Regions from separate parts of the Brevibacterium limosum genome, predicted to be linked through region 2. Evidence: predicted binding sites of a transcription regulator. Region 2 holds the regulator's gene; the other holds the start of a gene.
The links. Region 2 encodes HrcA, which represses chaperone genes, less so after heat shock. Its sites were predicted from a motif close to TTNGCACTCGNNNNNNNCGAGTGCNAA; they were not measured.

Region 1 (12,412 bases), 810 kb from region 2:
ATTGAAGGAGCGGATGAAGATCCGATCTCCCACCGGCACCGACCAGATGTCGACGGTCTTCGGTGTCGTACCGTCCGGCAGGGTCGCCCCGACGGTGAAATAGGTCTCTGTGTTGATACGGTTCAGTTCGTCTTCGGTCCATGCAGCCATTGTGTCGGCCATCCTTTCTATTGGAGGGATCCGCCGTCCCACACCCTTGGCGCGTGACGGTGGCTTGTTCTGTGATTCAGGATCTGAGCCCTCAGATCTCAGAGTCCTTCAGATTCGGAACCCTTCGGGTTCAGAGTTTGTCGGTGAAGAATGGTCCGAGCTTGCTCACGGCCTCGGCGACTTCCTTCTCGCCGTCGTAGAGTTCCATGTGATTCGCACCCTCGACGACGTGGAACGTCTTGTCGGTGCTGGCAGCACGCTCGAACAGGTCATCACTCATCCACTTCGACCCGGCCTCGCTCCCTGCGATGACCAGCAGCGGCTGAGTGAGGAATGCCTCGGCCTTGTGGAACGCATCGTAGGCGATGATCTGCGAGAGGCTCCGCGTGGTCATGTAGCCAGGAGCGTTCGGGTGCTCGCAGCGCGGGGTGTGGTAGTACTCCCATGCCTGGCGGAGCTCCTCGTTCGGAGCGTCCTCTTCCTTCATCGGTGCAAGCGGGAACGGGTCGGCTTGCCCCTGGGCATCGGCGGTACGGGCGTCCGAACCCATCTTCAGCACCGGGAAGGCCTCAGCATCGGCAACATCGTTGGTCCATCCGTTGCGGAACATCTGACCGATGTTGACCAGGCTGGCCGTGCCCACGGCTTTGATCCGCGGATCGTCGATCGCGGCATTGGCGGAGTAGCCAGCACCTGCGCAGATGCCCATCGCACCGATCCGCTCGTTGTCGACGTAGTCAAGGGTGGTCAGGTAGTCGACGACGGAGGACACATCCTCGGTGCGGATGTGCGGGTTCTCCAGCTGGCGCGGCTCACCCGTGCTGGCGCCCTGGAACGACGCATCGTAGGCGACGGTGACGAAGCCGTACTCCGCCAGCTTGCCCGCGTAGAGTCCGGCGGTCTGCTCCTTGACTCCGCCGCCCGGATGGGAGACGACGATCGCCGGGTACTGCTTGGAGGAGTCGAAGTCCGGTGGGAAGTTGACCACGGCGGCCAGGGTGGTGCCGTAGCCGTTGAGGGTTGTGATATCGATGTTCTCGCTCATAATCTTCTCCTGAGGTCGATCTGCGTTGTGGTCTTGTGTCTCGGTAGGCGCAGCAGTCACAGGTGCGAGCCGAAGAATGCGGTCGCGGCTTCGATGGCCTTGTCTGTGGGCTCGGGATGGTCGTAGAGGTCGTAGTGGGAGGTGTCCGGCAGAACAAGAAGCTGTTTGTCCTTCGACGCTGCGCGGCCGTAGATCTCCTGACCATCGCGGTACGCCCCGAACCCGCCGGGCTTTTCACCGATGACGACGAGCAACGGCTGGGTGAGCAGCTGCTCGGCATCGAAGAACGCATCCCAGCCGACCGCTGCCGAACGCCGCGAGAACGCAGCACTTGTGGCACCGCCGGGTGCCTGACCGCGGTCAGTCTTGTAGTAGTCGGTGGCCTCGAGCATGTCGATGTCGTCGACGCCTGCCTGCTTTCCTGCCTCGACGGATTCGGGCAGGTAGTCATCGACACGTGCCTTCTCACCGCGGGCCTCGGCGGTGCGCTGCGCAGCCATCTGCTCCAAAGCAGCGATCGGGTCGTACTGGCTGAATGCCTCACGGCTGAGCCGGCCGAAGTTCACCCCGGTGATGGAGGTGACGGCCTTGATGCGGCGATCGGTCATGGTCGCGCTGATGACATACCCGCCACCGCCGCACACTCCGATTCCTCCGATCCGGTCGGCATCGACGTAGGGAAGTGTGACGAGGTGATCGATCGCCACCTTGATGTCTTCGACGCGCTGCGCGGGATCCTCGACGAGTCGCGGCTGTCCACCACTCTCTCCCTGGTAGCTGGCGTCAAAGGCCAGCACCACATATCCGGCCTCGGCCTGAGCCTTCGCGTACACATTCCCGGCCGTCTGCTCCTTGCAGCTGCCGATGGGATGCACGGCGACAATCGCCGGATACGACCCGTCCGGGTCGAATCCCTTGGGTCGGTGAATGACGCCTGCCAGGTCCCAGGCCATGCCCGGAGAACGAAAGCTCACGCGCTCTGTTCCTTCAGTCATCGACTCCTCCTCACTCGGTCGTGGTCTTGTTCGTCGAGAGATCGGATCGGTCTCCGTTCCCTTCGACACCATCCATACTTCTCCGGTCTGCCGGTTCGCGGTAGGTTCTGTCAGAACCCCCTTCGCCCATCGGGCACAGACCCTTCTCTCATCGGGCGCCGCCCGCTCGGAGGTTCTCAGAGAACCTGGCTCCACTCGATGACGGTCCTTAGCATGGTGGTATGAGCGCGAAAGACGAGAGAGTACGGGATTTCCTCACCACCCGTCGGGCGAAGATCACCCCGGACATGGTCGGCCTGCCCACCGGCAGCGGTGTGCGACGTGTCCCCGGTCTGCGGCGAGAAGAGGTTGCGATGCTGTCCGGAGTTTCCGTGGACTACTACACGCGGATCGAGAAGGGCGACCTGAGCGGCGTCTCGGACGAGATCCTCGGCGCCCTCGCCCGGACGCTGCAGCTGGGTGACGACGAGACCGCCTACCTCTATGACCTGGCGCGTACGTCCCATCGGCCCTCGCGAGCTCGTCGACAACCGAGGTCCGCAGCGTCCGTGCCCCAGCAGGTGCAGCTGCTCATCGATTCGATGAAGGCGTCACCGGTGGTCGCGCTGAATCAACAGCTCGATATCGTCGCGGCGAATACCCTCGGCCGTGCCCTCTTCGACGTCGTCTTTGTCAGCCCCACGAAGAGGTCCGACTCCGCCCCGCCGAACATGGCCGCATTCGTCTTCCTCGATCCCGCAGCCGACACTTTCTTCGGCGACATCGACGAGGCAGCCGGCACTTGCGTGCGCATGCTGCGGGCCCAGGCCGGTAAGACTCCGCACAACAGGCAGCTGACCCAGCTCATCGGCGAGTTATCCACGAGAAGTACGGACTTCAGCGCACGCTGGGCCGCCCACGATGTCGGCATCCACCGCACAGGCGCCAAGACGCTTCACCATCACGAGGTCGGCGAGCTCGACCTCGGATTCGAAGAGCTCACTCTTGTCTCTTCCCCGTCCGTCACATTGTCGACCTATGTCGCCGAGCCTGAATCGCCGACTTCGGAGAAGCTGCAGCTGCTGGCGACCTGGGCGGCGACGGAGAAAGTCGCCTCGCAGTAATCGTCAGCCGTCGGCCGCCCCTCACACGGCTTCGAGCGCCCGGACGGGGCTGATTGACGTCGCCGCTCGGGCGGGTTCGCGGCTGGCGGCGAACACGGCGACGAGGGTACCGACGATGACGGCGAGGACGACCGCCCAGGGCACGCTCGGGGCGAAGAGGCCGAGCAGGGGCGACAACAGAGTCAGCGCGCCGACCCAGCCGAAGCCGATGCCCAGCGGAACCGCCACTACGCAGGCGGTCAGGCTCAGCTGCAGGCCTTCGGCCGTGATCATCCGCCGCACGCGCTTCGGGGTTTGGCCCAGTGCCATGAGCAGGCCGATCTCCTGAGTGCGCTGCCGCACGGAGAGCATGAGCGTGTTCGCGACGCCGATGACGGCGATGATCACGGAGAAGAGGATGAGGGCGAAGGCGAACAGCATCGACTTGTCGATGACGGTGGCCAGCGCGTCCTCGAGACCGCCCCACCCCTCTTCACCGAGGGAGCGCGCATACCGCAGCAGCTGATCGCGGAAGGTGGTCATGGCGGTGGCGAACATGACGATGAGCGTGATGCCGATGACGAGCCCGATGACCGTGCGCGCGTTCCGGGTGGGATGGCGGGCGATCGTCGATGCGGCCAGCCGGGACACCGCGGTGCGTCCGACCAGCCAGCCGATCGCCGCCTGCACCGGAGGCAGGATCCACGGATGACCGATGACGACACCGAGGAACGTCAGACTCGACCCGAACGCAGTGAGCACCACGCTCATCAGGCTGATTCGATGGTCGGCGGCTCCGATCACGGAATTGACGAGGAACGTCAGGCCCATGGACAGCAGAATCAGCGAGGCCGTGAGTCCCCCGAGTGAGGCACGGACATCCTCGGGGCGGCTTTCGACCGCCTGCGAGGTCGCCTCGATCGGAGAGATCCCCGTGATGCGGCGCGCGCCCAAGTACGCCGACAGCCAGGTCACGATGATGGTGGCGAGCGCGGGAACGGCCATGGTCGGGGTGAGGAGAGCGACCTCCTCGGTGATGGCGTTGCCCAGGTAACTCTGGGCCGCTTTCGCCAGCCCGGTCGACGCTGCGAATGCGAGCACCGCGGCGGGGACGGAGATGATCAGCCCCTCCACCGAGACGGCCCTGCGCAGCCGTTTCGACGACGCCCCGATGAGGCGCAGCAGGGCGAGCTGGCGGCTGCGGCCGGCGATGATGATCGAGAATGTGTTCGCGATGACGAGCGCGGAGACGAAGAGGGCGATGAGGAAGAAGGTGAACCCGTCCATCGACAGCAGGCTCTGCGCGGTGTCGGATTCGGCGACGATCTTCGCCGAGGACAGCCACGCGGTCAGTATCGCGATGCCCTGCATGATCGCGGTGCCGAAGAGGGAGGCGATGAAGACTACGAGGACGCTGGGGAAGAACTGCCGCGGATTGGTCCGGATTTCGCGCAGCGGGTTCATCGGCTCACCGCGGATTCGGCACGTTCGTCGATGTCGAGCATGGTCGCGGCGATCGCCTCGGCGCTGATGGCATCGTTCAGTTCCGTCACCGGGGTGCCGTCGGCGATGAAGATGACGCGGTCGGCATGGGCGGCGACGATCGGGTCGTGGGTGACGAGCACGATCGATTGGCCGAAGTCGCGGACGGCCTCGACCATGATCGCCATGACTTCGCGACCGGACTTCGCATCGAGGTTGCCTGTCGGCTCGTCGGCGAAGAGGATGTCGGGGCGGGTCGCGAGCGCCCGGGCGATGGCCGTGCGCTGCTGCTGTCCGCCGGAGAGCTCATGAGGCCGGTGCTTGAGCCGGTCCTCCAGCCCCAGGCGGCGGACGACCGTGGCGATCCAGGCGCGTTCGTCGGCGTCGGGTCGGCGGTCGTCGAGTTCGAACGGCAGCCGGATGTTCTCTTTGACGGTCAGCGTGGGCACGAGGTTGAACGCTTGGAAGACGAATCCGATCCGGCGTCGTCGCAGGGCGGTGAGGTCGTCGTCGCGCAGCTTCGTGATCTCCTCCTCGCCGAGGTGGACTGAGCCAGAGGTGGGACGATCGAGGCCGGCGAGGACGTGCATGAGAGTGGATTTCCCCGAGCCCGAGGGTCCCATCACCGCGGTCAGCCGAGCCGGTGCGATGTCGAGGCTGACTCCGCTGAGGGCCGTGACCGCGGCACCTTTCGGATCGAAGACCTTCGAAACGTCGCGGAGTCGGGCGATGGGCATCGTCGGGCCGGTGGTCATAGATTCCCTCATGCGTCGGTGCAAGCTGTCGTTTCCAGACTAACTAGAATCAACGCTCAGAAACATGAAAAGCGACTGGCCAGTAGGTGAGAGCCAGCTGTGCGACTGGAGCGGTGAGAGCTCCTCTCCGCCTGCTTGCGCAGCCCGTCCGGGTCCGGCTGCCTCTATTGCTGCGGCCCACGCTGTGGTCCACTGGGGAGATGACTCGTGACGCGCTCCACCTCTCGATGTCCGTCGCCGCCTCCCCCGCCGAGGTGGCTGCCTTCGCCGGGAACCCCGCGAACCTTCCGAGGTGGGCGGCGGGTCTGAGCGCGGGCATCCGGGAAGAGGACGGCCGTTGGATCACGGACTCCCCGAGGGGTGAGGTCGAGGTCCGCTTCGGTCCGCACACCGACCTCGGCATCCTCGATCACGACGTGATCTTCCCCGACGGCACGGTCGTGCACAATCCGCTGCGCGTGCTCGCCAACGGCACCGGCGCCGAGGTGGTCTTCACCCTGTTCCGTCTGCCAGGGGTCGATGAGGCCGAGTTCGCTCGGGACGCGGACATGGTCCGAGCCGACCTTGCTCGACTTCGCAAACAGTGCGAGGCCGACTAGTTCGCCTTGGGGACAGACCTCGGCGACACCTCGTCGAAGCGGCGGACTGTGCTCTTTGCAACGCGTCGCACACGGCGTTCGAGAGACCGCCTCCAGCCACGAACCGTGCGAGCAGCCCGGACCGAGCGCATGTTCTCCTGCTTCTCAAGCTTGGCATTGCATGCCTGCAGTTCTCTCGTCGCTTCCTGCGCTTGTTTCTTCGCCACCGCCAGCTGACGATCGCGCTTGGCCAGCAGCAGGCCATACTCTTCGATCGATGTCAGCCGCGCACGATTCGCGCTCGGTGCGGAGTCGAATCGGTTCTCCAGTTCCTCGGCGTGGAAGAACCCGGGAGCTGGAACGGATGAGGCACTGGGCTTCTCCCCCGAGCCGTCACCGACAGTGTGGGCCACGACGAAGTCCCACCAGTCCCCATGCTCGGCGCGACGCTGGGCGGCGCTGTCTTGCAGCGCATCGGCGATGACCTGGCGATTTTCGGCCACCCCGACTCCTGTCGCGACGACATCATCGATGGAGTCCACCGGGAGAACGAACTGTTCCATTCCGACGTTCTCGGCTGCTCCGCGCATTCGGATGGACGAGTAGAGGTTGGGCACAAGAGAGATGAACGGCACTGCGGCGGCACCGGCGAAGATTCCCGCGTGGTAGCGGGTGCCGATGACGAATTCAGCCCTCTCAGTCAGGGCGATGAGTTCACGAGCGGTGAGCATCCGGGTCGGTCTGACGGACTCCCGACCGACCTCGGTCGCAATCTGATCATTGGTGAGCTGGTCTCGTGTCGGCGCAGCGGGCGACAGTGCGCCGCCGTGGGGAACCAGCAGCACATTGAGCCCGGTCTCGTCGGTGAGACGTCGGGTGATGTCGACGAGGTGCGCGTGATAGGCACTGTCGGAGAGCACCGGTGACGACGCCTTCTCGGCGAAGCTGGCCAGGATGAACGGCTCTGCGGTCAGATCGTCGACAGCGCGGCGGTCTTCTTCGCGGGATTCGAGTGAGAACGCGTCATCGACCTGCCTGCACACAACGGCACGTTTGCCCCCGACCTGCTTGGCGAACGTCGTCGTATAGCTTTCCCGACTGCCGACGAACTCGGCGTCGGCCAAGAACTCGTAGACGAGCTTGCGGTCCTCGTCATAGATCAGCGGCCCCAGAGTCTGGCTCGTCAGAGCATAGGGCTTGCCCAACAGCTGCGCGATCCGCCCCAGAGTCACCCGTTCATAGATGTGATGGGCGAACATCGAGTTGAGATTCCCGCCGCCGGCGATGAGCACCGCGTCGGACGCGCGCACGGCATCGATGACTTTCAGGGCCGGGTCCCCTGCTCTGAGAGAGCTTCGGCCCCCTTTGGTCTCGACGTGTTCGAGCACCTTCTCCATCCGCGCGATGTTCGGCTCACGGTCACGTTTGAAGCCGATGCGCGGGATGGCATCGACCCCGTACATCTCGGCCGCGTAGTCCGGCTCTCCGGCGATGAGGGTGATCTCGATGTCGGTGCGCGCACGCAGCGCATCGATGGCCAGTTCGGTCATCGCCTCATCGCCGAGGTGGTAGAACCGACTCCAACCGACATCGCCGATCATCGTTATGCGTTTCATATCTCCCTAGGATCCGCGAGTGACGCCCCTGCTGGCGGCCTCCGCGACAATCTAGTCACGACAGGTCTCACGGAGGTGAATGTCGCACGACGACCGGGTGAACAGTCGACCTGAATGGACGGCCGCCTCGGTGAGGGTGAATGCACGAGTGGCCCGGAACTTCATGTTCCGGGCCACTGGTGTGGGTCAGAGGTGACTCAGTCCGAGCGGATAGCTCAGTCCTCGTCCTCCTCTTCCTTCTTCTCGACGACCAGGGTCTCGGTGGTGAGAACCAGGGCGGCGATCGAAGCGGCATTGCGCAGTGCCGAGCGGGTGACCTTGACGGGATCGATGATTCCGGCCCCGATGAGGTCGCCGTAGTCACCGATTGCGGCGTTGTAGCCCTGGCCCGACTCGAGGTCGGTCACCTTGGCGACGACGACGTAACCGTCCTGGCCTGCGTTCTCGGCGATCCAGCGCAGCGGCTGGACGACTCCGCGCTTGACGATGTCGGCGCCGGTGAGTGCGTCACCGGACAGACCGAGGTCGTTGCCGTCGAGGACCTTCGCGGCGTGGATCAGAGCCGATCCGCCACCGGCGACGACGCCCTCTTCGATGGCGGCACGAGTAGCGGACACGGCGTCTTCGACGCGGTGCTTGCGCTCCTTGAGCTCCACCTCGGTGGCGGCGCCGACCTTGATGACTGCGACTCCGCCGGAGAGCTTGGCCAAGCGCTCCTGCAGCTTCTCGCGGTCCCAGTCGGAATCGGTGTTCTCGACCTCGGCACGGATCTGGGCGACACGACCGGCCACAGCATCATCGGCACCTGCACCATCGATGATGGTGGTGTTGTCCTTGGTGACGGTGATGGTGCGGGCGTTGCCGAGCTCCTCCAGGGTGACCTGGTCGAGCTTCATGCCCATGTCCGGGGTGACGACCTGGCCGCCGGTGAGGACAGCGAGGTCTTCGAGGATGGCCTTGCGGCGGTCACCGAAGCCGGGAGCCTTGACGGCGGCGACGTTGATGATTCCGCGCAGCTTGTTGACGACCAGGGTCGACAGAGCTTCACCCTCGATGTCCTCGGCGATGATGAACAGCGGCTTGCCGGCCTGCTGCACCTTCTCGAGGACGGGCAGGAGCTCCTGGATGTTGGAGATCTTGCCCTGGTTGATGAGGATGAGAGCGTCGGAGAGCACAGCCTCCTGACGATCGGCATCGGTCACGAAGTGCGGCGACAGGAAGCCCTTGTCGAACTGCATTCCTTCGGTGATCTCGAGCTCGACCGATGCGGCCTGGGACTCGTCGATCGTGATGACGCCGTCCTTGCCGACCTTGTCGAAGGCATCGGCGATGAGTTTGCCGATCTCTTCCGACTGGGCGGACAGTCCCGCGACGTGCGCGATCTCCGAGGAGTCGGCGACATCGCGGGCGATGGTGCCCAGCTGCTCCGAGACGGCCTCGACGGCGGTCTCGATGCCGCGCTTGAGCTGACCGGGTGCGGCACCTGCGGCGACGTTGCGCAGTCCTTCGTTGACGAAGGCCTGAGCGAGAACGGTCGCGGTGGTGGTTCCGTCACCGGCGATGTCGTTGGTCTTGGTGGCGACTTCCTTGGCCAGCTGTGCGCCGAGGTTCTCGTACGGATCGTCGACCTCGACCTCACGGGCGATGGTCACACCATCGTTCGTGATCGTGGGAGCGCCCCACTTCTTGTCGAGCACGACGTTGCGACCCTTCGGTCCCAGCGTCACCTTGACGGTGTCAGCCAGTGTGTTGACACCCTTTTCGAGTGCACGACGAGCTTCGTCGTTGAATTCCAATGATTTAGGCATTCGTCCTCCTGTCAGTGAAGTAGTCGTTCAGGGGATTCAGCCGATGACTGCGAGCACGTCGCGAGCCGAGAGCACGAGGAACTCTTCGCCTGCGTACTTGACTTCGGTGCCTCCGTACTTGGAGTAGATGACCTTGTCGCCGACGGCGACGTCGACCGGCACGCGGTTTCCGTTGTCAGCAACGCGGCCCGGGCCGACTGCGACAACTTCGCCTTCCTGAGGCTTCTCCTTGGCGGTTTCGGGAATGACCAGACCACTGGCGGTAGTCTGTTCTGCTTCGACCTGACGGATGACAATCCGATCTTCGAGTGGCTTGATGGAGACCGACATATCGGGCCCTCTCCCTTCGCTGGGTTCTATTTCATCGAGTCAGACGGCGGCTTCTGCCATGAACCTCTCGTCGTCGCGGGTGCCGAGCGATTCGACCGTCTCATGAAACTGGCACTCAATGAGTGCTAGTGCTAATTCGACTCTAGAACGCTCTTAGCACTCGGTCAACTTGAGTGCCAGCAATTCGTCATGCTCTGGGCGAAAGTTCAGACTGGGGGCAAAAAGCGTGGGCCCCGAGGAGAGATCCTCGGGGCCCACGCTCCTTGCTGACCGCCTCAGCTCAGTTGTCGATATCGGTTGTCAATGGCGGCCAGAGCTCGTTGCCGGTCAGGCGACCGACCGGCGCTTGCCGATCCGGTGCCCCAGAAGCGGCAGCTGATCAGGCGCAGGTCCACTGGCCCCAGCCGGCCTCGGCCTGGAGCTTCTTCGCACGCTGGAACTGCTCCTGCGGGCTGGCGTCGGACGGGTTGCCGCTGCCTCCCATGGAGTGCCAGGTCTGCGGAAGGAACTGGAACAGACCGAAGTGCGTGCCGTTCGAGGCCTTGGGGTCGAAGTTCGACTCGCACTGTACGACCTGGTACCACTTGGAACCGGGTCCGCCGAGCATGTCCTTGATCTCCTGGGTGCTCATCGAGCCGCCGCTGGAGCCGGAGCCGCCGCCGGTGCTCGAGTCACCGGAGTCGCCCGAACCGGAGTCACCGGAGTCACCGGAATCGGAGCCGCCGGTGTCAGCCGGTTCTTCCTTCTGCTTGGTGCCCTGGACGACGACCTTGGCCTTGGGTTCGGAGAGGACCTTCTCGTCCTTCTTCTCCTTCTTGACCTCTTCGCCGTTGATCGTCTTGACCTTGTAGGTGACCTGCTTCTGGCCGTCCTTGCCTTCGGCCTCGACCTTGGTCTCGCCCTCAAAGAGGGAATCGGACTTCTTGGTCTCGACCTCGGCTTTGATGGCCTGCTTGTCCTTGACGGTGTCGTTCTTCACGCGGTTGACGGTCAGCACCTGGCCGTCGGAGACCTCGGCGGACATCGGCACGGACAGGAAGTCGTCCTTGTCGAGCTTGACGCCCGTGTCCTTGAGCGCTTCCTTCGCGGTGCCGACAGCGGCCGAGACCTTGTGGTCCTTGCCGTCGGCGACGACGGTGAGGTCCTTCGACGTGGTCACGTCGATGTCATTGCCCTCGTCCTTCAGCCGCTGACTGGCCTTTGCGTTGAGGTCGGCGCCCTTCGCGTCCACGCCGAGGTCGGCCAGAGCCTGACCCACGGTGTTCGCGTTGGTCCATTCGTTCGTATCCTTGCCATCGACGGACAGCGCGACCTTCTTCGCCGTGTTGACGGTGATCGTCATGTCACGGTCGACCTTGGTGCCCACACCGGGCTTGACGTGGTCGCGCTTATCGACATCGATTTCGTGGCTGTCGAGGATGTCCCCGACGGTTCCACCGAAGGTCCGGATCTCCTCGGCCTGTCCGTTGACCTCCAAGGTCACAGGCTTGTTCATGGTCACGACAGCGCCCGTGCCACCGACGAGTCCGGTGATCACGACCGCCTGTGCAGCGATCTGAACCTTGCGGTTCTTCAGAAAATCAATCACAAAAATATCCCTGAGCAGAGTTTATCGACCTGTTCACTGTAACCGATTCGTTACACGCTCCGCAAAATATCACGGAAATGTAACGGTGTGAGTTTCCTGAGGGCGCGTCTGACCTGGAGTTCCCCCTTGTTTCCGGGGCATTCCCGACCGTGATATTTCCTCGCCGAGGCGGCCCTGCGTCCCGTTACCTCGCTCACAGAACGAAGGACTGAACCCTGCTCAGTCCCAGCTGTCGAAGGCACGCTCCGCGTTGTTCCACACGGCAGCGCAGAGATCTTCTTCGCTCATCCCGCGCACGTCGGCGAGTTTCCGCGCCGTGATCGCGGTGAGATAGGGACCTCCCGGCTTCCCGCGATGTGGGTGCGGGGTGAGGAAGGGTGCATCGGTCTCCGTCAGCAGCAGCTCCAGCGGAGCGGAAGCCGCCGCCCGCCGCAGCTCGTCGGCGTTCTTGAACGTGAGGTTGCCGGCAAACGACATGTAATAGCCCTCGGCCGCACATTCGCGGGCCATCGCCTCGTCACCGGAGTAGCAGTGGAAGATCGTGACCTCGGGGGCGCCTTCCTCCTTGAGGATGCGCAGCACATCCGCGTGTGCCTCCCGGTCGTGGATCTGCAGGGCGCGTCCGGTGCGCTTGGCGATCTCGATATGGGCACGGAAGGAACGCTGCTGTTCGGCGACGCCCTCTTCTCCTGTGCGGAAGTAATCGAGTCCGGTCTCCCCCACCACGCGCATGCGCTCGTGCGAGGACACGAGCGATTCGATCTCGGTGAGCGCGTCGTCGAGCAGGCCCCTCTCGGCCAGCCGCGGGGCTTCGTTCGGGTGGAGGGCGACCCCGCCGATCATCCAGGTCCGTCCCTCAGCAGGAGGAGTGGGCACGGTGCGGTGGCCGTCCGCCTCGGCGAGGGATCCCACTTCTGTGGCCGCCTCGGCGGGGGTGCGTGAATATTGGGAAGCCACGAGCTCGGTCGTCCACCGGGCTGCCG
Region 2 (9,915 bases):
AAGAAGGTCAGCAGCAGATGCCGCTGCAGGGCGAACATCTCTTCCCGCTCTTCGGGCTCACCGTGGTCGTAGCCGAGCAGGTGGAGGAATCCGTGGACGGTCAGCAGCAGGATCTCATCCATCGTCGAATGGCCGGCCGCTCGAGCCTGGGCTTCGGCCACCTCGGGGCAGATGATGACATCGCCCATCTGGCCTTCGGTCGGATCGTCCGGTTCGCCACGGTGGAGCTGATCCATGGGAAAGGACATGACATCGGTCGGGCCCTCGAGGTCCATCCAGGTGACGTGGAGTTCGGACATGGCCGCCGAGTCGACCATGGTCACGGCCAGCTCCGCACCGGGGTGCATGTGCAGAGCAACGCCTAAGTATTCGCTCAGGGCCACGACTTCGTCGAGGTCCACCTCGGCGTCGGTCTCGTTGAGGATCTCGGTGTTCATTCGGCATTCCCCCACAGGTCGTAGGCATCGACGATCTTCGTCACCAGCGAATGCCGGACGACGTCCTTGCTGCCCAGTTCGCAGAACTGCAGGTCCTCGATCCCGTCGAGGATGTCGCGGACGACCTTGAGCCCGCTGCGGGTCTTGCCCGGCAGATCGATCTGGGAGATGTCGCCGGTCACGACCATGCGTGATCCGAATCCGAGGCGGGTGAGGAACATCTTCATCTGCTCGGCCGTCGTGTTCTGGGCTTCGTCGAGGATGATGAAGGCGTCGTTGAGGGTCCGACCGCGCATGTACGCCAAGGGAGCGACCTCGATCGTGCCGGTCTCGATGAGCAGCGGGATCGACTCGGGATCGACCATGTCGTGCAGGGCGTCGTAGAGCGGACGCACGTACGGGTCGATCTTGTCGTTGAGAGTGCCCGGCAGGTAGCCCAGCGATTCCCCGGCTTCGACGGCGGGCCGGGTGAGGATGATCCGCGAGACCTCTTTGTGCTGGAGGGCGTTGACGGCCATGGCCATCGCCAGGTAGGTCTTGCCGGTTCCGGCCGGGCCGATGCCGAAGGTGATCGTGTGATTGCGGATGGCCTTGACGTAGTCGTGCTGGCCCATCGTCTTCGGACGGATCGACTTGCCCCTGGTGGAGAGGATGTTCGTGCCCAGCACCGTCGAGGCGGCCGCGCCTTCGGAGGAGAATGTCGCGACCCGGTCGATCGTCTCTTCGTTGATGCGATGGCCGGCGGTGTAGAGCTTCTTGAGTTCCCCGATGACGCTGACGAAAGCTTCGACGCGTTTCGGGTCGCCGGTGACCTGGACCTGGTTGGCCCTGACGTGGATGTCGAGGTCGTCGAAGGTCTTCTCCAGAGCGCGCAGGTTCGACTCTCCGGGGCCGAAGAAGGCGACGAGGTCGATGGAGTCGGGGATGACGAGGCGCACGGTGTCGCGTGCGGAGCCGCGTGTGTCCGTCGCGGTGTCATTCTCAACGGCACCGTCGTTGTGTGCGGTGTCCGGGTCGGTGGGGTTCATGGGGTTCGAATTGGGTGGGGTGATGTCCAGAATGTTCCTTTGCGAGTGAGCGCACCGTCACCGGCGGCGCCTGAATGTGCTTCCATCCTAGTCCGACGCCTCACCAACGGCCCAATGAATTCTGGGCCAGGACCAGACCCGCCGATCCCGCCGATGATGAGCGCAGGATCGTCGGACCGAGGCACACCGGCAGCGCTCCGCGACCGGTCAGGGCGTCGAGTTCTCCGTCGCTGATGCCGCCTTCGGGTCCGACGACGAAGACGATGCGTGCCGGCAGCTGGGCGGGGTCACCTGCGGCCAGGTCGGCCAGGTCGGCCAGGGCGTCGGAGAGTCTGCGCTGCGCGGTCTCGTGGAGGACGAAGACGGCATCGGTGTCGCCGACGGTCTGGGCCAGGGAGGATCCGCGGACGAGATCGTGGAGGACCGGGAACCGTGAACGTCTGGCCTGGAGGGAGGCCGCAGCCAAGAGGTTCTCCCATTTTGCGGCCATCCTCTCCCGCTTCTTGGCCGGCCAGTCCGCGATCGAGCGTTCGGCGGCCCAGGGAATGACCTCGTCGACGCCGATCTCCGTGGCCGTCTCGATGGCCTGCAGGTCCCGGTCGCCCTTCGCCAGTGCCTGGACGAGGACGAGGCGCGGACCCGTGCTGTCCTCGTTCGTCACCGCGGTGACGTCGATCGTCACCTCATTCGGCGAGGCGGCCGTGACGGTTCCGCGGGCCCGTGTGCCTGCGCCGTCGACGATGTCGATCTCCTCGCCGGGACCGATCCGACGCACCCGCACCGCGTGCCCGGCCACGTCCTCACCGAGGGTGAGTGCGGAACCGACGGCAGCCTCGGCGGCCGTGGCGGAGCGGAAGACGGGACGACTCACCGACCGGCGAACCTCTCACGCATGCGGGAGAACATTCCCCGGTTCTCGGTCGATATCTGGGCGCGCGGTGTCTCCTCTCCGCGCAGCTGGGCGAGCTTCTCGAGCAGTTCCCGCTGGTCGTCGTCGAGTTTGTCCGGGGTGAGGACATCGATGGTGATGAGCAGGTCCCCGCGGGTCTCCGAACGCAGACGGGCGGCACCGAGTCCGGAGAGTTTGACGACGGTGCCGGACTGGGTGCCGGAGGCGATGTTGAGGTCCTGGGTGCCGTCGAAGGTCTCGAACGGGATGGTCGCGCCCAGAGTCGCGGCGGTCATCGGCACCGAGACGGCGGCGCGGAGGTTGTCGCCGTCGCGCTGGAAGACCTCGTGGCGGGTGACCATGACCTCGACGAAGAGGTCACCGGCGGGTCCGCCGCCGGGGCCGACCTCGCCCTGGCTGGACAGCTGGATGCGGGTGCCGTCGGAGACGCCGGCGGGGATGCGGATCTTCATGGTCCGCTGCTTGCGCACACGTCCGTCGCCCTGGCAGTTGAGGCAGGGGTTCGGGATGACGGTGCCGAAGCCGTGGCAGGAGTTGCAGGTCTGGTTCGTGACCATCTGTCCCAGCAGGGTCCGGGTCATGCGCTGGACGCTGCCGGCACCGTGGCACAGTGAGCAGGTCTCGATCTTGGTGCCCTCCTGAGTGCCGGCACCGGAACAGGTGTCGCAGACGACCGCGGTGGTCACATCGAGGTCGACGGTGCCGCCGAAGGCTGCGGTCTTCAGGTCGATGTTGACGCCGACGAGGGCGTCCTTGCCACGCTGTGTGCGCGGGATCGGGCCCCCGGCCTGGCCGCCGCCACCGCCGAAGAAGGTTTCGAAGATGTCGCCGAATCCGCCGAATCCGCCGCCGGCGGGGAAGCCCTGGCCGTTCTCGCCGCCGCCCATATCGTAGTTGCGGCGCTTGTCCGGATCGGAGAGCACATCGTAAGCCAGTGAGATGGCTTTGAATTCGTCTTCGTGACCTGGATTGACGTCCGGGTGGTACTTGCGTGCCAGCTTCCGGTACGACGCCTTGATCTCAGCCGCGGAAGCATCTTTGGACACTCCGAGTGTTTCATAGTGATCGGCCACAGAAACTTCTCTCTCCCTGACGTAGTGGTGTTCTCTGTTCGTGGTGGTGGCGGCTGCGCTGCTGCGCGGTCCTCACCGATGTTGTGCTGCCCGGCTCCGGGCGCCTCTGGTCGTCGTCACTTCGGGCCCTACCCTCGATCCAGGATCGAGGACACGTATTTCGCGACGGCACGGACTGCCGAGATCGTCGTCGGATAGTCCATTCGGGTCGGGCCGAGCACTGCCAGTCTGGCCGAGGAACCCGCGTCATGACCATATTCGGCGGCGACGACGGAAGTCGAGCTGAACGATTCGTGAGTATTCTCACGCCCGATGCGCACGCTGATCTCCTCGTGGTCTTCGGCCATCGAGGTGAGCAGCCTGAGCAGGACCACCTGCTCCTCGAAGGCTTCGAGGATCGGGGCCATCTTCTCTCCGAATTCGCTCCCGGAGCGGGCGAGATTCGCAGTGCCGGCCATGATGATGCGCTCTTCACGGGTCGCGGCCACGAGGTCGACGACGGCGGCGCGGACCTGCTTGAGTCCGGAGTCGTCACGAGCAGCCGCCTCACTCGGTTCGGGGGCGGCCGCCTCGGCGGCGGAGGTCGATCCGAAGATCTGGGCGAGTGTGCGCCCGGCGAACTCGGCGTTGATCTGATCGCGCAGCCCGCGCACGGCGTCTTCGTCGACCGGGGTCGGGGTGATCACGGTCTTCTGTTCGACCTGTCCGGCATCGGTGATGAGGACGACGAGGATCCGGCCGGGACCGAGACCGACGATCTCGATGTGTTTGATGCGGGCCCGTGACACCGTCGGGTACTGGATGAGGGCCACCTGGCGGGTGAGGCCGGAGAGGACGCGGACGGTGCGGTCGAGCATCTCGTCGAGTTCGACGTCACCGTCGATGAGCTGGAGGATCGCGCGGCGTTCTGCGGTGGTCAGCGGTTTGAACTCGTCGATGCGATCGACGAACATCCGGTACCCCAGGTCGGTCGGGATCCGGCCGGCCGAGGTGTGGGGCTGGGCGATATAGCCCTCCAGTTCGAGCTGGGCCATATCGTTGCGGATCGTGGCCGGAGAGACGCCGAGGGTGTGGCGCTGCACGATCGCCTTCGATCCCACGGGTTCGTTGGTGGCGACGAAGTCCTCGACGATGGCGCGCAGCACCTGTGCTCGTCTGCTGTCGTTCATCGCGGGTCTCCTCTCCGTCTCGCCGGGCCGATCGCGGTTCCGCGCCTGCGCTTGGCACTCCTTGGGCCTGAGTGCCAATTCTACGCCTCTCGTTCCAGGAATTCATTTCTGGGGTGGCCTGCGGGTCTGCGCCCATGCGGGACCGTCCTTGACTAGGGTGGTTGCCCGTGAATGCTTTTGATCGCTATGGCCCCGATGTGCTCTCCGGTTCCTCACCCTCGTCACACCGGCCGAAGAAGTCCCGCCAGGTCGAGCTCGGCCTGGGCATGGTCCTCGAGGATGCCGTGAGCGGCTATGTCGGCGCTGTCGTCGGTGCGGAGAAGACCACGGCCGGGGTCGTCGTCAAGCTTGAGGACCGCGTCGGAAAGGTGCGCGCCTTCCCGCTGGGGCCGGGGTTCCTCCTCGAAGGTCAGCCGGTCGATGTGCAGCTGCCGAAGAAGCGGGCGCGAGAGCCCGGACGGACCGCTTCGGGCTCTCGCGCCGTGGCCGGTGCCAAGGCACGGGTGGCACGCGGATCGCGGATCTGGGTCGAAGGCAAGCACGATGCCGAACTCGTCGAGAAGATCTGGGGCGATGATCTGCGCATCGAGGGCGTCGTCGTCGAACCTCTGGGCGGTCTCGACGATGTCGCCGACAAGCTGGAGGCCTTCGGTCCGGACCAGGACCACCGGGTGGGTGTCCTCGCCGACCACCTGGTGAGTGGGACGAAGGAATCGAAGATCGCCGAGGCGGTCCGCGCCGATCCGCGCTATCGCGACGTCGTCCACATCATCGGTCACCCCTACGTCGATATCTGGCAGGCGGTGAAGCCCCATGTCGTCGGAATCCGCGAATGGCCGGTCGTCCCCCGGGGCGAGGACTGGAAGACGGGAATCCTGCGTCGCATCGGGTGGCCGCATGCCGACCATCGGGATGTCGCTCGCGGGTGGGTGCGCATCCTCGGGAAGGTCAGCACCATCGCCGATGTCGAACCGACGCTGTCGGGGCGGGTCGAGGAGCTCATCGATTTCGTCACCGTCGGCTGAGCGTCTCCGGTGGCCCGACGCGGTCGCCGTGTGCCGAAACTGTCACAGGAGTGAGGCTTTCCCGACATCCTCGGTGTGAGTCGCTCCGCTAGGGTGAATGGCAAGCGTCCGTCGAAAGGATCCCCATGTCGTTCACCCCCGAACAGCCCGGCAGCCGTCCGATGCCCCCGAACTACTCTCAGGCCTCCGGACCACAACAGCCCTACGCTCCGCAGAACCAGCAGTACTCTCAGCCGCAGAGCTACGGCGGCCAGTCCGGCTACGGCTCGCAACCCGGCTACGGCGCTCAACCGGGTTACGGCGGTCAGCCGGGTTACGGCGCTCAGCCCGGGTACGGAATGCCGCAGATGCACAATCCGGCGATGTTCGACTCCGCTCTCTGCCCGAGCAGGCCTACGGCCCTGGTTCCGAACAGTTCTGGATGGCTCACGAACCCGACCGGACCACGGCACTGTGGACCCACCTCGGCGCGATCATCTTCGGCTTCATGCCGCTCATCATGTTCCTCGTGAAGAAGGACGAATCGCCCTTCGTCCGGGAGCACTCCCGTCAGGGCCTCAACGCGCTGATCACGAACACGATCGTCACTTTCGGGGCCCTCTTCGTCTTCGGCATCCTCGGTTTCATGCTGGCACTTGTGACATTCGGTATCGGCATCCTCCTCGTGTATGCAGCGCTCATCGTCCCGCTCTTCTACGTCGTCCTCTACATCATCGCGGCCGTCGCAGCGAACAAGGGCGAGGGTTACAAGTTCCCGCTCACCATCAACTTCGTGAAGTGACCATTCCCCGTCACCCCGCACTCTCTGGACTAGTGTGGGGTGATCGCAAACTCTGAAGGGACTCTCATGTCGGACAACCCGCAGCAGCCGAACAACGGACAGTCGCAGCCGATGCCGCCGAACTATTCGCCGCAGTCGGGCCCGCAGCAGCCGCACACTCAGCAGCCTCAACAGGGAAGCCGACCTCAGTACGGCTCCCAGCCGCCGAACCCGGCGTACGGTTCTCAGCCGCAGAACCCTCAGCAGGGCCATCCGGGGTACGGCTCGCAGCAGGCTTATGGCAGTCAGCCCGGTTACGGGCCTCAGCAGCCCTACGACGCTCCGCAGGGTCAGCCTCAGGCCGGGTACGGATTCCAGGGAGCGTCCTCCGCGCACTCACCTGCGGCCGGTGTGCCCATGGGCTCCGAACTGCCTGATGCGGCCTATGGTCCGAGCTCTGTCGGGTTCTGGAAAGCCGACCAGACCGAACGGACGACGGCCCTGTGGTCGCACCTCGCCCACGCGGCCACCTACGTCATCGGACTCGGCTGGATCGTCACTCTCATCCTCTTCATCATCAACAAGGACAAGTCGCCGTTCCTCCGCCATCATGGTGCGCAGTCACTCAACCTGCTGATCATCGGTGTCATCGCCGGGTTCGGCATCGGGCTGATCGGAGGGGTTCTCTCCATCGTCGGCATCGGACTGCTTATCCTGCTGCTCCTGCCGGTGCTCTCGATCTACATGATCGTCATCGAGATCATCGCCGGACTGGCAGCCAACCGAGGTGAGGGCTACCGGATCCCGATGACTCCGAACTGGATCAAGTGATCTGTCGCTCCGCGAGGGTCTCACCCCAGCAGAGTCGCTGAGCAGTTCGCCCCACCGCCCGGTCCGGGTGGCGGGGCGAAACTCATTCACACGTATTCGGTGAGGACGCGGACCATGTGGTCGGCCAGCAGACGTCCCTGCAGAGTCGGCTGGAACCAGCCGGCCTCCACGCCATCGGCGTCGAGCAGTCCCTGTCTGACGAATGTTCTGATCGCCTGCTCGCTGCCTGGTGCCAGGGAATCCAGACGCAGCTCCCGGTCGATTCGGGCGGCGAGCATGATCCGTTCGATCTCCCGGGTCTGGTCGTCGAGGACCTCACGGCCGATCGACGGGGACTCCCCCGCTAACAGCCGGTCGGCCCAGGCACGTGGGTGTTTGGCATTCCAGAACCGGACTCCCCCGACGTGTGAGTGAGCGCCGGGGCCGAAGCCCCACCAGTCGGCATTGCGCCAATAGGCCAGATTGTGCTCACAGCGCGTATCGGAACCGGTCGACCAGTTGCTCACTTCGTACCAGTGCAGACCGGCAGCGGAGATCGCGGCGTCGGCGATCTCGTATTTGTCGGCCAGATCGTCCTCATCGGGCATGGGCAGCTGCCCGCGGCGCACCAGCGAGCCCATCTTCGTGCCCGGTTCGACGATGAGGGAATAGGCCGAAATGTGGTCGACGTCGTTTCCCAGCGCGACGTCGAGGGATCTGCGCCAATCGTCGATCGACTCCCCCGGGGTGCCGAAGATGAGGTCCAGGCTGAGTTCGAGGCCGGCTTCCTTGACCCAGCGAGCCACCTCGGGGATCTTCTTCGGATCGTGCGTGCGATCCAAAGTCGCGAGCACATGCGGCACAGCCGACTGCATGCCCATGGAGACGCGGTTGAAACCGGCTCCGGCCAGCGTCGCGATGTACGCGGGATCCAAGGTGTCGGGGTTGGCTTCGGTGGTGACTTCGACGTTCTCCGCCAGGCGGAAGCGAGAACGGATATCGTCCATCACCCCGGCGAGCACGTCGGCTGCGAGCAGCGTCGGGGTGCCTCCGCCGAAGAAGATCGTCGAAACCTCACGATCGCCTGCCCCCACCTCGGCGAGGGTGGACACGGACAGGTCGAGCTCACGGGCGAGATTGCTGCGGTAGTCCTCCCGGGAGGCGCCCGGTCCGAGGTCCTCGGCGGTATAGGTGTTGAAGTCGCAGTAGCCGCAGCGGACCCGGCAGTACGGGACGTGGACGTAGAGGCTCAGTCCCCGCTCGGCGGCGCCGATTCCTGCCGATGGCGGCAGGGAACCGTCGCGCGGAGGGACCTCGCCGGTCGGTTGTGCGGGCACTTACTTCTTGCTGTCCTTCGTCTCCGGCTCGTCCGAGGACAGGGCCGCGATGAATGCCTCCTGCGGCACTTCGACCGTGCCGACCATCTTCATCCGCTTCTTGCCTTCCTTCTGCTTCTCGAGCAGCTTGCGCTTACGGCTGATGTCGCCGCCGTAGCACTTCGACAGCACGTCCTTGCGGATGGCGCGGATGGTCTCACGGGCGATGATCCGGGATCCGATGGCCGCCTGGATGGGCACCTCGAACTGCTGGCGCGGGATGAGCTTGCGCAGCTTCCCGGCCATCGCCACCCCGTAGGAGTACGCCTTGTCACGGTGGACGATCGCGGAGAACGCGTCGACCTGGTCGCCGTGCAGCAGGATGTCGACCTTGACGAGGTCGGAGGCATCCTGACCGTCGTCGGAGTAGTCGAGAGAGGCGTAGCCCTTGGTCCGGGACTTCAGCTGGTCGAAGAAGTCGAAGACGATCTCTGCCAAAGGCAGCCGGTAGCGGATCTCCACCCGGTCCGAGGACAGGTAGTCCATGCCCTGAAGTTTGCCGCGGCGGTCCTGGCACAGTTCCATCACCGCACCGATGTAATCGCTGGGGGTGAGGATGGTGGCCTGAACCATCGGTTCGCGGACTTCCCTGATCTTGCCGGTGGGGTATTCGCTCGGGTTCGTCACCACGGCCTCCGAGCCGTCTTCCATGGTCACGTCGTAGATCACCGACGGTGCGGTGGAGATGAGATCGAGGTCGAACTCGCGTTCCAGGCGGTCACGCAGCACTTCGAGGTGGAGCAGACCGAGGAATCCGCAGCGGAATCCGAAGCCCAGAGCCGTCGAGGTCTCGGGTTCGTAGGCCAGGGAGGCATCATTGAGTTTGAGTTTGTCGAGGGCGTCTCGCAGCACTGGATAGTCGGAGCCGTCGATCGGGAAGAGTCCGGAGAACACCATCGGCTTGGGTTCGCGATAGCCGTCGAGAGGCTGATCGGCCGGGGTGGCCGCGGCGGTGACGGTGTCACCGACCTTCGACAGTCGCACGTCTTTGACCCCTGTGATGAGGTAGCCGACCTCGCCGACGCCCAGGCCCTTCGTCGCCTTGGGCTCGGGCATGGAGGCACCGATCTCCTGCAGCTCATGGGTGGTGCCGGTCGACATCATCTCGATCTTCTCGCGCGGGGCCAGCGAACCGTCGATGACGCGGACATAGGTGACCACACCGCGGTAGGTGTCGTAGACGGAGTCGAAGATCATCGCGCGTGCCGGTGCGTCGGCGTCGCCGACGGGGGCGGGGATATCGGTGATGATGCGGTCGAGGACCTCTTCGACGCCTTCGCCGGTCTTGCCCGACACGAGCAGGCAGTCCTCGGGTTCGCAGCCGATG

Region 1: a site for HrcA is predicted at 9,995-10,021, ahead of groES (co-chaperone GroES). Genes of this name have one in related genera too.

The regions. Positions count from the first base shown of each region.
Region 1 is NZ_CP050154.1:1,055,630-1,068,041, reverse strand. Features, by position in the region: gene GUY37_RS04795 (DUF2255 family protein) at 1-150, opposite strand, end outside; gene GUY37_RS04790 (alpha/beta hydrolase) at 281-1,195, opposite strand; gene GUY37_RS04785 (alpha/beta hydrolase) at 1,252-2,190, opposite strand; gene GUY37_RS04780 (helix-turn-helix transcriptional regulator) at 2,412-3,293, shown strand; gene GUY37_RS04775 (FtsX-like permease family protein) at 3,315-4,736, opposite strand; gene GUY37_RS04770 (ABC transporter ATP-binding protein) at 4,733-5,509, opposite strand; gene GUY37_RS04765 (SRPBCC family protein) at 5,710-6,108, shown strand; gene GUY37_RS04760 (polysaccharide pyruvyl transferase family protein) at 6,105-7,703, opposite strand; gene groL (chaperonin GroEL) at 7,919-9,511, opposite strand; gene groES (co-chaperone GroES) at 9,548-9,841, opposite strand; gene GUY37_RS04745 (resuscitation-promoting factor) at 10,221-11,429, opposite strand; gene GUY37_RS04740 (TatD family hydrolase) at 11,649-12,412, opposite strand, start outside.
Region 2 is NZ_CP050154.1:1,862,388-1,872,302, reverse strand. Features, by position in the region: gene ybeY (rRNA maturation RNase YbeY) at 1-437, opposite strand, end outside; gene GUY37_RS08290 (PhoH family protein) at 434-1,465, opposite strand; gene GUY37_RS08285 (16S rRNA (uracil(1498)-N(3))-methyltransferase) at 1,566-2,336, opposite strand; gene dnaJ (molecular chaperone DnaJ) at 2,333-3,448, opposite strand; gene hrcA (heat-inducible transcriptional repressor HrcA) at 3,577-4,617, opposite strand; gene GUY37_RS08270 (DUF3097 family protein) at 4,779-5,642, shown strand; gene GUY37_RS19175 (DUF4870 domain-containing protein) at 6,064-6,423, shown strand; gene GUY37_RS08260 (DUF4870 domain-containing protein) at 6,490-7,233, shown strand; gene hemW (radical SAM family heme chaperone HemW) at 7,320-8,549, opposite strand; gene lepA (translation elongation factor 4) at 8,550-9,915, opposite strand, start outside.